One region of the Streptomyces sp. 351MFTsu5.1 genome, then DNA from elsewhere that is predicted to be linked to it. Evidence: predicted binding sites of a transcription regulator. Region 1 holds the regulator's gene; the other holds the start of a gene.
What was found. The regulator HspR, encoded in region 1, represses chaperone genes until heat shock. The targets are predictions, from matches to a motif close to TTGAGNNNNNNNNNCTCAA.
Positions count from the first base shown of each region.

Region 2: lon (endopeptidase La) is a predicted target of HspR. The motif match lies at 2,819-2,837, and genes of this name have one in related genera.

Region 1 is NZ_KB911776.1:529,514-535,445, reverse strand. Features, by position in the region: gene H295_RS0105890 (PA14 domain-containing protein) at 1-2,080, shown strand, start outside; gene H295_RS0105885 (heat shock protein transcriptional repressor HspR) at 2,143-2,589, opposite strand; gene dnaJ (molecular chaperone DnaJ) at 2,596-3,777, opposite strand; gene grpE (nucleotide exchange factor GrpE) at 3,814-4,461, opposite strand; gene dnaK (molecular chaperone DnaK) at 4,458-5,932, opposite strand, start outside.
Region 2 is NZ_KB911781.1:133,071-139,002, reverse strand. Features, by position in the region: gene H295_RS0117460 (response regulator transcription factor) at 1-132, opposite strand, end outside; gene H295_RS0117455 (spermidine synthase) at 256-936, opposite strand; gene H295_RS0117450 (rhomboid-like protein) at 1,077-1,913, shown strand; gene H295_RS0117445 (GNAT family N-acetyltransferase) at 2,024-2,680, opposite strand; gene lon (endopeptidase La) at 2,860-5,274, shown strand; gene H295_RS0117435 (lysozyme) at 5,376-5,932, opposite strand, start outside.

The DNA of each region.
Region 1 (5,932 bases):
CGACCTCTGGAAGAACGTCTCGACGACGGTCAAGAAGACCGCCAACGTCACCATCCCCGCCGGCAAGCACACCCTGCGCATCGACTACGCCAACTGGACCGGCGCCGCCAAGGTCAAAGTCACCTACACCCCCCGCACCACCGCCACCGTCGACAAGGTCAAACCCCTTGTCCCGACGGGCACTTCGGTGACGTACGACAAGACCACCCGCAAGACCAAGGTCACCTGGGCGAAGAACAAGGAGATGGACCTCGCCGGGTACAAGGTCTACCGGCGGCTGAAGGGGGCCTCGTTCCCGGCCGCGCCGCTCGCCACGACCACCGGCACCTCGTACACCGACAGCACGCCGCCCACCGGCGCCACCTACTACTTCGAGGTCCGCGCCCACGACAAGGCCGGCAACACCTCGGGCGGCACCGCCGACCAGCCCGTCACCACCGTGGACACGACGCCGCCCGCGGCGCCGTTCCTGGAGATGGACGCGTGCCCGGTGGACCAGCCCTACGCGGCCCCGGAGCTCGTGACCACCGCGGAGAACGCGGCCGACATCGCCCTCTACGAGATGCAGCGGCTCGACCCCGTCACCCGCACCTGGACCACCGTGTACACCGGGACCAAGGGAGCGATCTGCGACACCGGTTACGCCGCCGACGGCAGCAAGGTCACCTACCGCGGCCGGGCCCGGGACGCCGTCGGGAACTGGTCCGCGTACTCGGCGGCCACCACCTTCACCACATCCGACCTGACACCGCCCGCCGCCGCCGCCGACGCCCGCGTCGAGTACCGGTCGGGCATCCCGCACGTGGTGTGGTCGGCCGTCGACGGGGCGGCCTCGTACCAGGTCCTCCAGTACGACCCGGCGACCGGCGGCTGGCTCGACGCGCTGCCCGGCGCCACGGGCAACACCCCGACCACCACCACGGGGACCGACGTCGTGTCGCGCCAACTGGTCGCGGTGGCCGACAGCTACCGCTACGCGGTCCGCTCGGTGGACGCGAAGGGCAACGCCGCCGCCCCGGTGGAGGTCACCCTCGCCATGGCCGGCCGGCCCGAGGCGATCGCGCCGTTCAGCACCACCGCGACCAGGTTCGACGAGGGGGTGATGATCGAGTGGAGCAGCGCCGACCCGTGGACCTTCGGCGAGGACAGGCCGCTGCTGACCTACCGGATCACCCGCACCGACAAGGCGACCGGTGAGAGGAGCGCGGTGACCGGCTGCAAGCCCAACAACTCGCAGGACCTGCCGCTGACGGACCCGCAGACGTACTGGACCTGGAACACCGGCGACGCCCCCGACTACGCCGGCCCCCGGCAGATCAACGGCGTCTGCTGGGACGTCTCCGGCGCCTCCGAGACGACGTACGACTACACGGTCGTGACGATCGACCCGTACGGCCACGAGTCGCAGCCCGGCCCCGCCGCCACCGCGACCACGCCGGACACCGTGCGCCCGGCCCCGGTGGAGAACCTGACCGCCGAGCAGATCCCGCTCGGTGTGCGCCTGACCTGGACACCGCCCGCCGACGACGACGTCACGGGCTACAAGGTGTGGCAGGGCGTCACCGACCCGGAGACCGGCGAGACGGAGTGGCAGCAGAACTGCTGGACGGGCGAGTCCCTGGCCCCGACCGAGATCCTCTGCCCGACGGTCCCCGACGGCGCCACGCACACCTACAAGGTGGCCGCCACGGACAACTCCCCCCTGATCCCCTGGTGGGCCGGCCCCGAGGCCTACCACCCCGCCGAGCTCTCCGTCGCCCTGCCCGACACCCGGCCGCCCGGCTGGACGGGCACCGAGATCCGTGAGGACCGGTACCCGGAGCTGTACGTCGGCTGCTCCGAGAGCTCCGGCCTCGGCGACTGCGGCCGGTTCAAGAGCTACCGCGTGGAGCGCTGGGACCCGGCCGCGGCCGCCTATACGACCCTGAGCGAGGGCACGATGGACGACGCCGTGTTCTTCATGGACAAGACGGTCCACGACGACACGCTGGGCCTGTACTACTACCGCGTCGTCCGCCTGGACGCCGCCGGCGCGGAGGCCGCGACCTCACCGATGGCGTACGGCATCTGGGAGTACTGACGAAGGGGCCCGGAGATCTCTCCGGGCCCCTTCTCGTCGTCAGTGCGTCTGGGTCAGTGCGTCTAGTCCCTGGCCTTCTTCGGCCGCCACACCACCAGCGCGCTGGTCTGCTGGACCTCCTGATACGGCACCAGGTCGCGGCGGTACGACGCGTGCACCGCGGCCTCCCGCTGCTGCATCGCCGCGGCGGCGCCCTCGACGGCGGCCTGGAGTTCGGCCACCCGCTGCTGGAGCGCCACGACCTGGTTCTCCAGCTCGATGATGCGCTTGATGCCGGCCAGGTTGATGCCCTCGTCCTGCGACAGGGCCTGCACCTGGCGGAGCAGTTCGATGTCGCGGGCCGAGTAGCGGCGGCCCCGCCCGGCCGTGCGGTCCGGGGAGACCAGGCCGAGGCGGTCGTACTGACGGAGGGTCTGCGGGTGCAGGCCGGAGAGCTGGGCCGCCACCGAGATGACGTAGACCGGGGTTTCCTCGGTCAGTTCATACGGATTGCGTCGACGACCGTCCATCTCGAATCATGCTCCCTTCGCGGCCTGGAACAGCTCCGCCCGTGGGTCCTCCCCCACGGTCGCCTCGCGATACGCCTCCAGCGCGTCACGAGCCTTCCCCGACAGCTCGGTCGGGACACTCACCTCGACGGTGACCAGCAGATCGCCCCGGGTGCCGTCCTTGCGGACCGCGCCCTTGCCCCGCGCCCGCATGGTGCGGCCGTTGGGGGTGCCCGGCGGCAGCTTCAGGGTCACCGGGGGGCCGCCGAGCGTCGGCACCCGCACCTCGCCGCCGAGCGCCGCCTCCGTGAAGGTCACCGGGACCGTCACGGTGAGGTTGTCGCCCTTGCGGCCGAAGACGGGGTGCGTGGCGACATGCACGGTGACGTACAGGTCGCCCGCCGGGCCGCCGCGTTCACCGGGCGCGCCCTTGCCGCGCAGCCGGATCCGCTGGCTGTCCGACACCCCGGCCGGGATGCGGACCTGCATGGTCCGGGAGGACTTGGCCCGCCCGGAGCCCTTGCAGACCTCGCAGGGGTTCTCGGCCATCAGGCCGCGGCCCTTGCAGTCCGGGCAGGGGTCCGTGAGCGAGAAGCCGCCGCCGGAGCCCCGGGCCACCTGACCGGTGCCGACGCAGGTCGGGCACACGCGCGGGTTGCCGTTGGCGTCACCGGTGCCCGAACAGGCCTTGCAGGGGGCCTGGGAGGACATCCTGAGCGGGACGGTCGCGCCCTCGATCGCCTCGGTGAAGCTGAGGGTGACCTCGGTGTCGATGTCCTGCCCGCGCCGCGGCTGGACGCGCGTAGTGCCCGAGCTGCCCCGGTTGAACAGGCCCCCGAAGACGTCTCCGAGTCCGCCGCCGAAGCCGCCGGCTCCCTGGCTCCCGCCCTGGGCGCCGCCTCCGAAGAGGTCGCCCAGGTCGAAGTTGAAGGAGCCGCCCGCACCGCCAGGACCCGGACGGAAACCGCCGTTGCCGAACAGGGTGCGGGCCTCGTCGTACTCCTTGCGCTTCTTGGGGTCGCCGAGGATGTCGTTGGCCTCGGAGATCTCCTTGAAGCGCTCCTCGGCCTTGGCGTTGCCCTTGTTGGCGTCCGGGTGGAACTCGCGCGCGAGCTTGCGGTACGCCTTCTTGATCTCGGCCTCGGTGGCGTCCTTGGGGACGCCGAGGACCTTGTAGTAGTCCTTCTCGATGAAGTCCTTGGTGCTCATCCCCGACGCCCCTCCTTTCGGTCACCGGCCACGGCTTCAGCCCTCTTCAGAGCTGTTGTCCTTCTCCTCGCCGGCCTCGGACTCGTCCTTGGCCGCCTGCGCGCCCGGCTGCGGTTCGGCGACCGCCACCCGCGCGGGGCGGATGGTGCGCTCGCCGATGCGATACCCCGGCTGGAGAATCGCCACGCACGTCGTCTCGGTGACGTCGGGCGCGTAACTGTGCATCAGGGCCTCGTGGATCGTCGGGTCGAAGGGCTCGCCCTCCTTGCCGAACTGCTGCAGACCCATCTTCGCCGCGACGGTCTCCAGCGACTCCGCGACGGACTTGAACCCGCCGAGCAGCTCACCGTGTTCCCGGGCGCGGCCGATGTCGTCGAGGGTGGGCAGGAGTTCGGTCAGGAGGTTCGCGACGGCGATCTCCTTGACCGTGATCCGGTCCCGCTCCACCCGGCGGCGGTAGTTCTGGAACTCGGCCTGGAGCCGCTGGAGGTCCGCGGTGCGCTCGTCGAGCGCCTTGCGCGACTGGTCCAGCTGGGCCGTCAGGCCTGCGATCTGGGCACTTGCGTCCCCGGCCGGGGCCGCCCCCGCCTCCGAGGAGGAGGCGGCGGCCTTCGGCTCGGCGTCGTCGGTGGCGCCGGAGGGGACGTCGGGCTTCTCGTCGAAGCCCGGGGTCTCCTCCGTCACGCGGCACCGTCCTTGCGCTCGTCGTCCACGATCTCGGCGTCCACCACGTCGTCGTCCGCCTTCGGCGCCTCGGCACCGGCGTCGCCGCCGGCGGCCTGCGCGGTCTGGGCGTCGGCGTACATGGCCTGGCCGACCTTCTGGGAGACCGCGGCGACCTTCTCGGTCGCGGTGCGGATCTCGGCGGTGTCCTCGCCCTTGAGCGCGGCCTTCAGCTCCTCGACGGCGGCCTCGACCTCGGTCTTGACTTCGCCGGGGACCTTGTCCTCGTTGTCCTTGAGGAACTTCTCCGTCTGGTAGACGAGCTGCTCGCCCTGGTTGCGGGTCTCGGCGGCCTCGCGGCGACGGTGGTCCTCGTCCGCGTACTGCTCGGCCTCCTGGCGCATCCGGTCGACCTCGTCCTTCGGCAGCGAGGAGCCGCCGGTGACGGTCATCTTCTGCTCCTTGCCCGTGCCCAGGTCCTTGGCGGTCACGTGCATGATGCCGTTGGCGTCGATGTCGAAGGACACCTCGATCTGCGGCACGCCACGGGGGGCCGGCGGCAGACCGGTCAGCTCGAACATCCCGAGCTTCTTGTTGTACGCCGCGATCTCGCGCTCGCCCTGGTAGACCTGGATCTGCACGGACGGCTGGTTGTCCTCGGCCGTGGTGAAGATCTCGGACCGCTTGGTCGGGATCGTGGTGTTGCGCTCGATGAGCTTGGTCATGATGCCGCCCTTGGTCTCGATGCCGAGGGACAGCGGGGTCACGTCGAGGAGCAGGACGTCCTTGACCTCACCCTTGAGGACACCGGCCTGGAGGGACGCGCCGATGGCGACGACCTCGTCCGGGTTGACGCCCTTGTTGGCGTCCTTGCCGCCGGTCAGCTCCTTGACGAGCTCGGCGACGGCGGGCATACGGGTGGAGCCACCGACGAGGACGACGTGGTCGATCTCGTTGATGGAGACGCCGGCGTCCTTCATGACGTTGAAGAACGGGGTCTTGCAGCGCTCCAGGAGGTCCGCGGTCAGCTGCTGGAACTGGGCGCGGGTGAGCTTCTCGTCCAGGTGCAGCGGGCCCTCGGCGGAGGCCGTGATGTAGGGCAGGTTGATCGAGGTCTCGGTGGAGGAGGACAGCTCGATCTTGGCCTTCTCGGCGGCCTCGCGGAGGCGCTGGAGGGCCATCTTGTCCTTGGCGAGGTCCACGCCGTGACCGGACTTGAACTGCTGCACCAGGTAGTCGACGACGCGCTGGTCCCAGTCGTCACCACCGAGGTGGTTGTCACCGTTGGTGGCCTTCACCTCGACGACGCCGTCGCCGATCTCCAGGAGGGACACGTCGAAGGTGCCGCCACCGAGGTCGAAGACGAGGATCGTCTGGTCGTCCTTGTCGAGGCCGTACGCGAGCGCGGCCGCGGTGGGCTCGTTGACGATGCGCAGGACGTTCAGGCCCGCGATCTCGCCGGCCTCCTTCGTCGCCTGGCGCTCGGAGTCGT
Region 2 (5,932 bases), on a different contig from region 1:
GAGGAATCCCTCGGCGCGCAGGCGGGTCGCGATGGCGTCGACGATCGTCGGATCGTCCTCGACGACCAGCACGCGGCGCTGTGCGCCCTGGGTGGTCGTCGTGCCGTTCTGGGAGGTGTGTGTCTGCTCCATCGCCCGCCCCTGGGGAGTGCTTTCCGGAACCATGTGGGGTGATTCCTTGTCTGCGCATGACTGCGATTGACGCTTGAATGATCGGCGTAGGGAAGCAGAGTACGGGGAGTCATCACCCCTTTGCTATCCAGGTCGGACGGCGAGATGTACGACGTCGGGTACGCCCCGGGCAACGGGGATCTCCTCGGTACGTACCTGCTGGAACCCGGCATTTGCTAGGGATCCCTCAAATTCCGCTGATGGTCTGGCGGACCACACCGCCAGTACCCCGCCCGGCTTCAACACCCTTGCGCAGCTTGTGAGTCCGGCAGGTGCGTAGAGGCCGTGGTTGCCGTCCGTGACCGTCCAGTCGGGGCCGTTGTCGATGTCGAGGCAGAGCGCGTCAAAAGTGGCGCATGTCTCATTGACGAATCCGACTAGATCCGTTTCCAGAATGTTCGTCCGCGGATCGGCCAGCGCGGCCGCGGAGAGCGCCGAGAGCGGCCCGGAGTCGCGGTGCCAGCCGATGATCGCCGGTTCCCGCTCCACGACCGTGATCCGGCCCCAGCGCGGATTCGCGGCGGCGTGTGCGAGCGAGAAGCCCACGCCCAGACCGCCGATCAGGACGTGCGGGTGGGGGCGGTCGTCCAGCGCACCGAGCGCCGCGTCGACGAGGATCCGCTCCGAGCGCCCGTCGGAGGTGTCCATCAGGAAGCAGCCGTTGGCGATGATCTGGAGCAACTCGCCGTGGCGCCGCAGGACGACCTCCCCGTAGGGGCCCTCGCGACGGTCCAGGACTTCGGGAATGTCGTACGAGGTGGGCATCGGCCCATCCTGGCAGCAATGCCCAGGGGGACGGGGCTTCTTGAGAAGTCGCTGTGAATCGCGGCCGGGGTGGTGCGGGTCACAGACAGCGGGTGGGTCGGGCGCGAAGGCTGGGGGTGAAACGGAAGGAGCAGCTCACCTTGGAACGGACCGCCCCCGCAGCTCCTCCCGACGGGTCCTCTCCCGACGACCGCCTCCCGGATGTCGCCGTGCTGCTCGACGGCATGCCCCGGCAGCGGAGTGCGGCGGCGGAGACCACCGTTGAGCCACGGGAAGTTGAGCCACGGGAAGCGGCAACGACCGTCCCCGCCCGGCGGTTTGACGTCCGGCGCGGTCGGCGGCTGTTCCCCACGCCCACCGGAACCCCGTTCACCTTCGGCTACGGCGCCGTCCTGGTCGCGGTCTCGCTCGTCTCGGCGCGTCTGAGCCCCGCTCTCGTGCACACCCTGCACCAGGGTTCCAGCACCGATGTGGCCCACCTGGTGCGGACGCCGATGCTGGTGCTCGCGGCCAGTGCGCTGTGGATCGCGGGCGGCATCCTCTCGCCGTACGCCGTCGCCCTGCTGTTCGTCCTCACCGCGCTGGAGCGCAGGATCGGCGGGATGCGCACGGCCGCCGTCTTCCTGCTGGGGCACGTCGGCGCGACCCTCGCGACCGAGGGCCCCGTAGGTGTCGCGGTCCTGGCCGGACACCTGCCCGCCTCCTCACTGCATCGCCTCGACTACGGCGTCAGCTTCGGCGTCGCCGCGAGCCTCGGCGCGCTCGCCGGGCTCCTCCGCCCGTGGCTGCGCTGGCCGCTGCTCGCCCTCTTCGGCTGGGAGCTGGCGACCGACCTGATCGCCTTCACCGACCCGTTGACCGACTGGGGCCACCCGATCGCCCTGCTGACCGGCATCGCGACCTGGCCGTTGGTACGCCGCTGGCACCACGAGCGGCACCCGCAGCCGGCCGACCAGGTCCTCGCAGGGCCGTCGTAGACGATCCGGGGCTCCCCTGCGGCGGTCCTCCCCGTACCCGGGAAGAGCCGACCGCGGCCGGGTGTTGTCCGCTGTGCGGCCGGCGGGCACCGCCGGAGACGGCGGGGCGGTCACCCGGTGTTCGGTCCCACGAACTTCGCACTGGTGAGCGGAGCCTGCACATGCCAGCCCAGGGACTCGTACAGCCCCCGGCCCGCCGGCGTGCCCGCCAGGACGCCGGTCCGCGCACCCGTGGCGGCCGCCGCGGCCTGGAGCGTGCGCATGACGACGCTGCCCAGCCCCCGCCGCTGATGGGCGGGCACGGTCTCGATCTGGTCGAAGACGGCACTCGCGCCCGTAGGGGCCACCTGGCCGCGGGCGGCGAGGGAGCCGTCGGACGCGGCGACGAGCATGCGCGTGACGCCGCCGGCGGACCACACGCGCGTGCGGTAACCGTCCGGCACACCGGCTTCCGCTCGCGTGCCCGCCAGCGGGACCGTCATCAGATACCCGGGCTCGGGGTCCACCCACCAGCCCTCGCCCAGCCACGCGCCGACGGTCTCCGGGTCCTGGAACACCTTCAGCCACACCCCGGCGCCCGTCACCGCGTCCGCGACCTTGCGCACGGCGCCCTCGTCCACCCCGTCACCCAGCGCGTCGAAGACATGCCGCGAGACGTGCCCGGTCTGCCCCACGTCCACGGTGAACCCCCACGCCTCACGCTGCGGCGGGGCGGCCCCGCGGGACACGACCCAGCCGTCCACCCATGCCTGCACGATCCCGTCCACCGAACCCCCTGTAATGGTCTATCAAGCATTCCGACTGTTACCTACCGCACGATAGGTGCCGGACGGCTGCTCCAGACAGCGGTGATCGCCCACAGCGAACAGGAAAGCGGGTGGGGAACATTCGGAGGCTCACGTGCATTGAGTCGGCATAGCTCAACTTGACTGCCGAAGGGGAGATCATGGCTTCGACGTCCACACCGCTCACTCTGCCTGTGCTGCCGCTCGACGACGAGGTCGTGCTGCCCGGAATGGTGGTGCCGCTGGACCTGAACGACGCCGACGTCCGCGCCGCGGTGGAGGCCGCCCAGGCCGCCGCCCGTTCGGAACCCGGCAAGCCCAAGGTCCTGCTGGTGCCGCGGATCGACGGGACCTACGCGAGCACCGGTGTGCTCGGCACCGTCGAGCAGGTCGGCCGGCTGGCCGACGGCGACCCGGGCGCCCTCATCCGCGGCCGGAGCAGGGTGAAGATCGGTGCGGGGACCACCGGCCCGGGTGCCGCCCTGTGGGTCGAGGGGACCACGGTCGAGCAGACCGTCCCCGAACCGCTGCCCGGTCATGTCGCCGAACTGGTCAAGGAGTACAAGGCCCTCGCCACCGCCTGGCTGCGCAAGCGCGGCGCCTGGCAGGTCGTGGACCGGGTGCAGGCCATCGACGATGTGTCCGCGCTCGCCGACAACTCCGGTTACTCGCCCTTCCTGACCACCGAGCAGAAGGTCGAACTGCTGGAGACGGCCGACCCGATCGCCCGCCTCAAGCTCGCCACCCAGCAGCTCCGCGACCACCTCGCCGAGCAGGACGTCGCCGAGACCATCGCGAAGGACGTCCAGGAGGGCGTCGACAAGCAGCAGCGCGAGTTCCTGCTCCGCCGTCAGCTGGAAGCCGTCCGCAAGGAACTGCGCGAGATCAACGGCGAGCAGGACGGCGAGGAGTCCGACGACTACCGCGCCCGCGTGGAGGCCGCCGACCTGCCCGAGAAGGTGCGGGAGGCCGCCCTCAAGGAGGTCGACAAGCTGGAGCGGTCCAGCGACCAGTCCCCGGAGGGCTCCTGGATCCGCACCTGGCTGGACACCGTCCTCGAACTCCCCTGGAACGAGCGGACCGAGGACGAGTACGACATCCAGGGAGCCAAGGCGGTCCTGGACGCCGAGCACGCCGGCCTGGAAGACGTGAAGGCGCGGATCACCGAGTACCTGGCGGTGCGCAAGCGCCGCAGCGACCGGGGCCTCGGTGTCATCGGCGGGCGGCGCGGCGGTGCCGTGCTGGCGCTCGTCGGCCCGCCCGGCGTCGGCAAGACCAGCCTCGGCGAGTCCGTCGCGCACGCCATGGGCCGCAAGTTCGTCCGGGTCGCCCTCGGCGGCGTCCGCGACGAGGCCGAGATCCGCGGCCACCGCCGTACGTACGTCGGCGCGCTGCCCGGCCGGATCGTGCGGGCCGTCAAGGAGGCCGGCTCCATGAACCCGGTCGTCCTGCTCGACGAGATCGACAAGGTGGGCTCCGACTTCCGCGGCGACCCCGCGGCGGCCCTCCTCGAGGTCCTGGACCCGGCGCAGAACCACACCTTCCGCGACCACTACCTGGAGGTCGAACTCGACCTGTCCGACGTGGTGTTCCTCGCCACGGCGAACGTCCTGGAGGCGATCCCCGAGGCGCTGCTGGACCGTATGGAGCTGGTCCGGCTCGACGGCTACACCGAGGACGAGAAGGTCGTCATCGCCCGTGACCACCTGCTCCCGCGCCAGCTGGAGCGGGCGGGCATCGACAAGGACGAGGTGACGCTGGAGGAGAGCGCGCTGCGCAAGCTCGCCGGGGAGTACACCCGCGAGGCGGGCGTGCGCACCCTGGAGCGCTCGATCGCCCGGCTGCTCCGCAAGGTCGCGGCGCAGCACGAACTGGGCGAGCGGGAGCTGCCGTTCACCATCGGCGCCGACGACCTGCGGGCCCTGATCGGCCGGCCGCACCATGTGCCCGAGTCGGCCCAGGACCCGGCGGAGCGCCGTACGGCGGTCCCGGGTGTGGCGACCGGACTCGCGGTCACCGGAGCGGGCGGGGACGTGCTCTACGTGGAGGCGTCGCTGGCCGACCCGGAGACGGGCGCAGCGGGTCTGACGTTGACCGGCCAGCTGGGTGACGTGATGAAGGAGAGCGCGCAGATCGCGCTGAGCTTCCTCAGGTCGCACGGCGCCGAGCTGGAGCTGCCGGTCGCCGACCTCAAGGACCGGGGCGTGCACATCCACTTCCCGGCGGGCGCGGTCCCGAAGGACGGGCCGAGCGCGGGCGTCACGATGACGACGGCACTGGCGTCGCTGCTCAGCGGCCGCCTGGTCCGCACGGACGTGGCGATGACCGGCGAGGTCTCCCTGACCGGCCGGGTCCTGCCGATCGGCGGCGTGAAGCAGAAGCTGCTCGCCGCGCACCGCGCCGGGGTGAGCACCGTCATCATCCCCAAGCGCAACGAGGCCGACCTGGACGACGTCCCGGCGGAGGTGCTGGACAAGCTCGACGTCCACGCCGTCACCGACGTCCGCCAGGTCCTGGAGCTGGCGCTGTCCCCGGCTGTGAACGGGGCGGCGCCGGAGGTTCCGGTGGCGGCGTGACGCCGTAGTCCGTCAGCGGGCCCGTCCCGCGGCTGCCGGATGAGGTGAAGGCCCGGGTTCTCGTGAGGGAGGCCCGGGCCTTCGCCGTGCCGGAGAGCGCGTCAGCCCTTGGCGAGCGCCTGTACGCGGTCCGGCGCCCCGTTGAACTTGTCGTGGTCGCCGACCGTCGGCCCGGAGGACGTGTACTGCCACATCGTGTAGGTGCTCCACCCCGCGGGCAGCGTTCCGGCGGTCGAGGCGTACCGGGCGATCCACAGCGGGTTGGCGGAGAAGCCGGCGTAGTTGCCGGTGCACTGGGACCACCAGGTGGTGGAGGTGTAGATGACGGCGTTGCGGCCGGTGCGGGCCTTGTACTGGTTCAGGAAGTCACGGATCCAGCTGACCATCCCGCTCGTGGACTTGCCGTAGCAGGTGTCGCCGTACGGGTTCCACTCGATGTCGAGGGTGCCGGGCAGGGTCCTGCCGTCGGCGGACCAGCCGCCGCCGTGGTCGACGAAATAGTTGGCCTGCGTTGCGCCGGTCGTGGTGTCCGGGGTCGCGAAGTGGTACGCGCCGCGGATCATGCCGACGCCGTAGGCGCCGGTGTACTGCTGGGAGAAGTAGGGGTTCGTGTAGTACGTCCCCTCGCTGGCCTTGTTGTACGACCAGCGGACCCCGC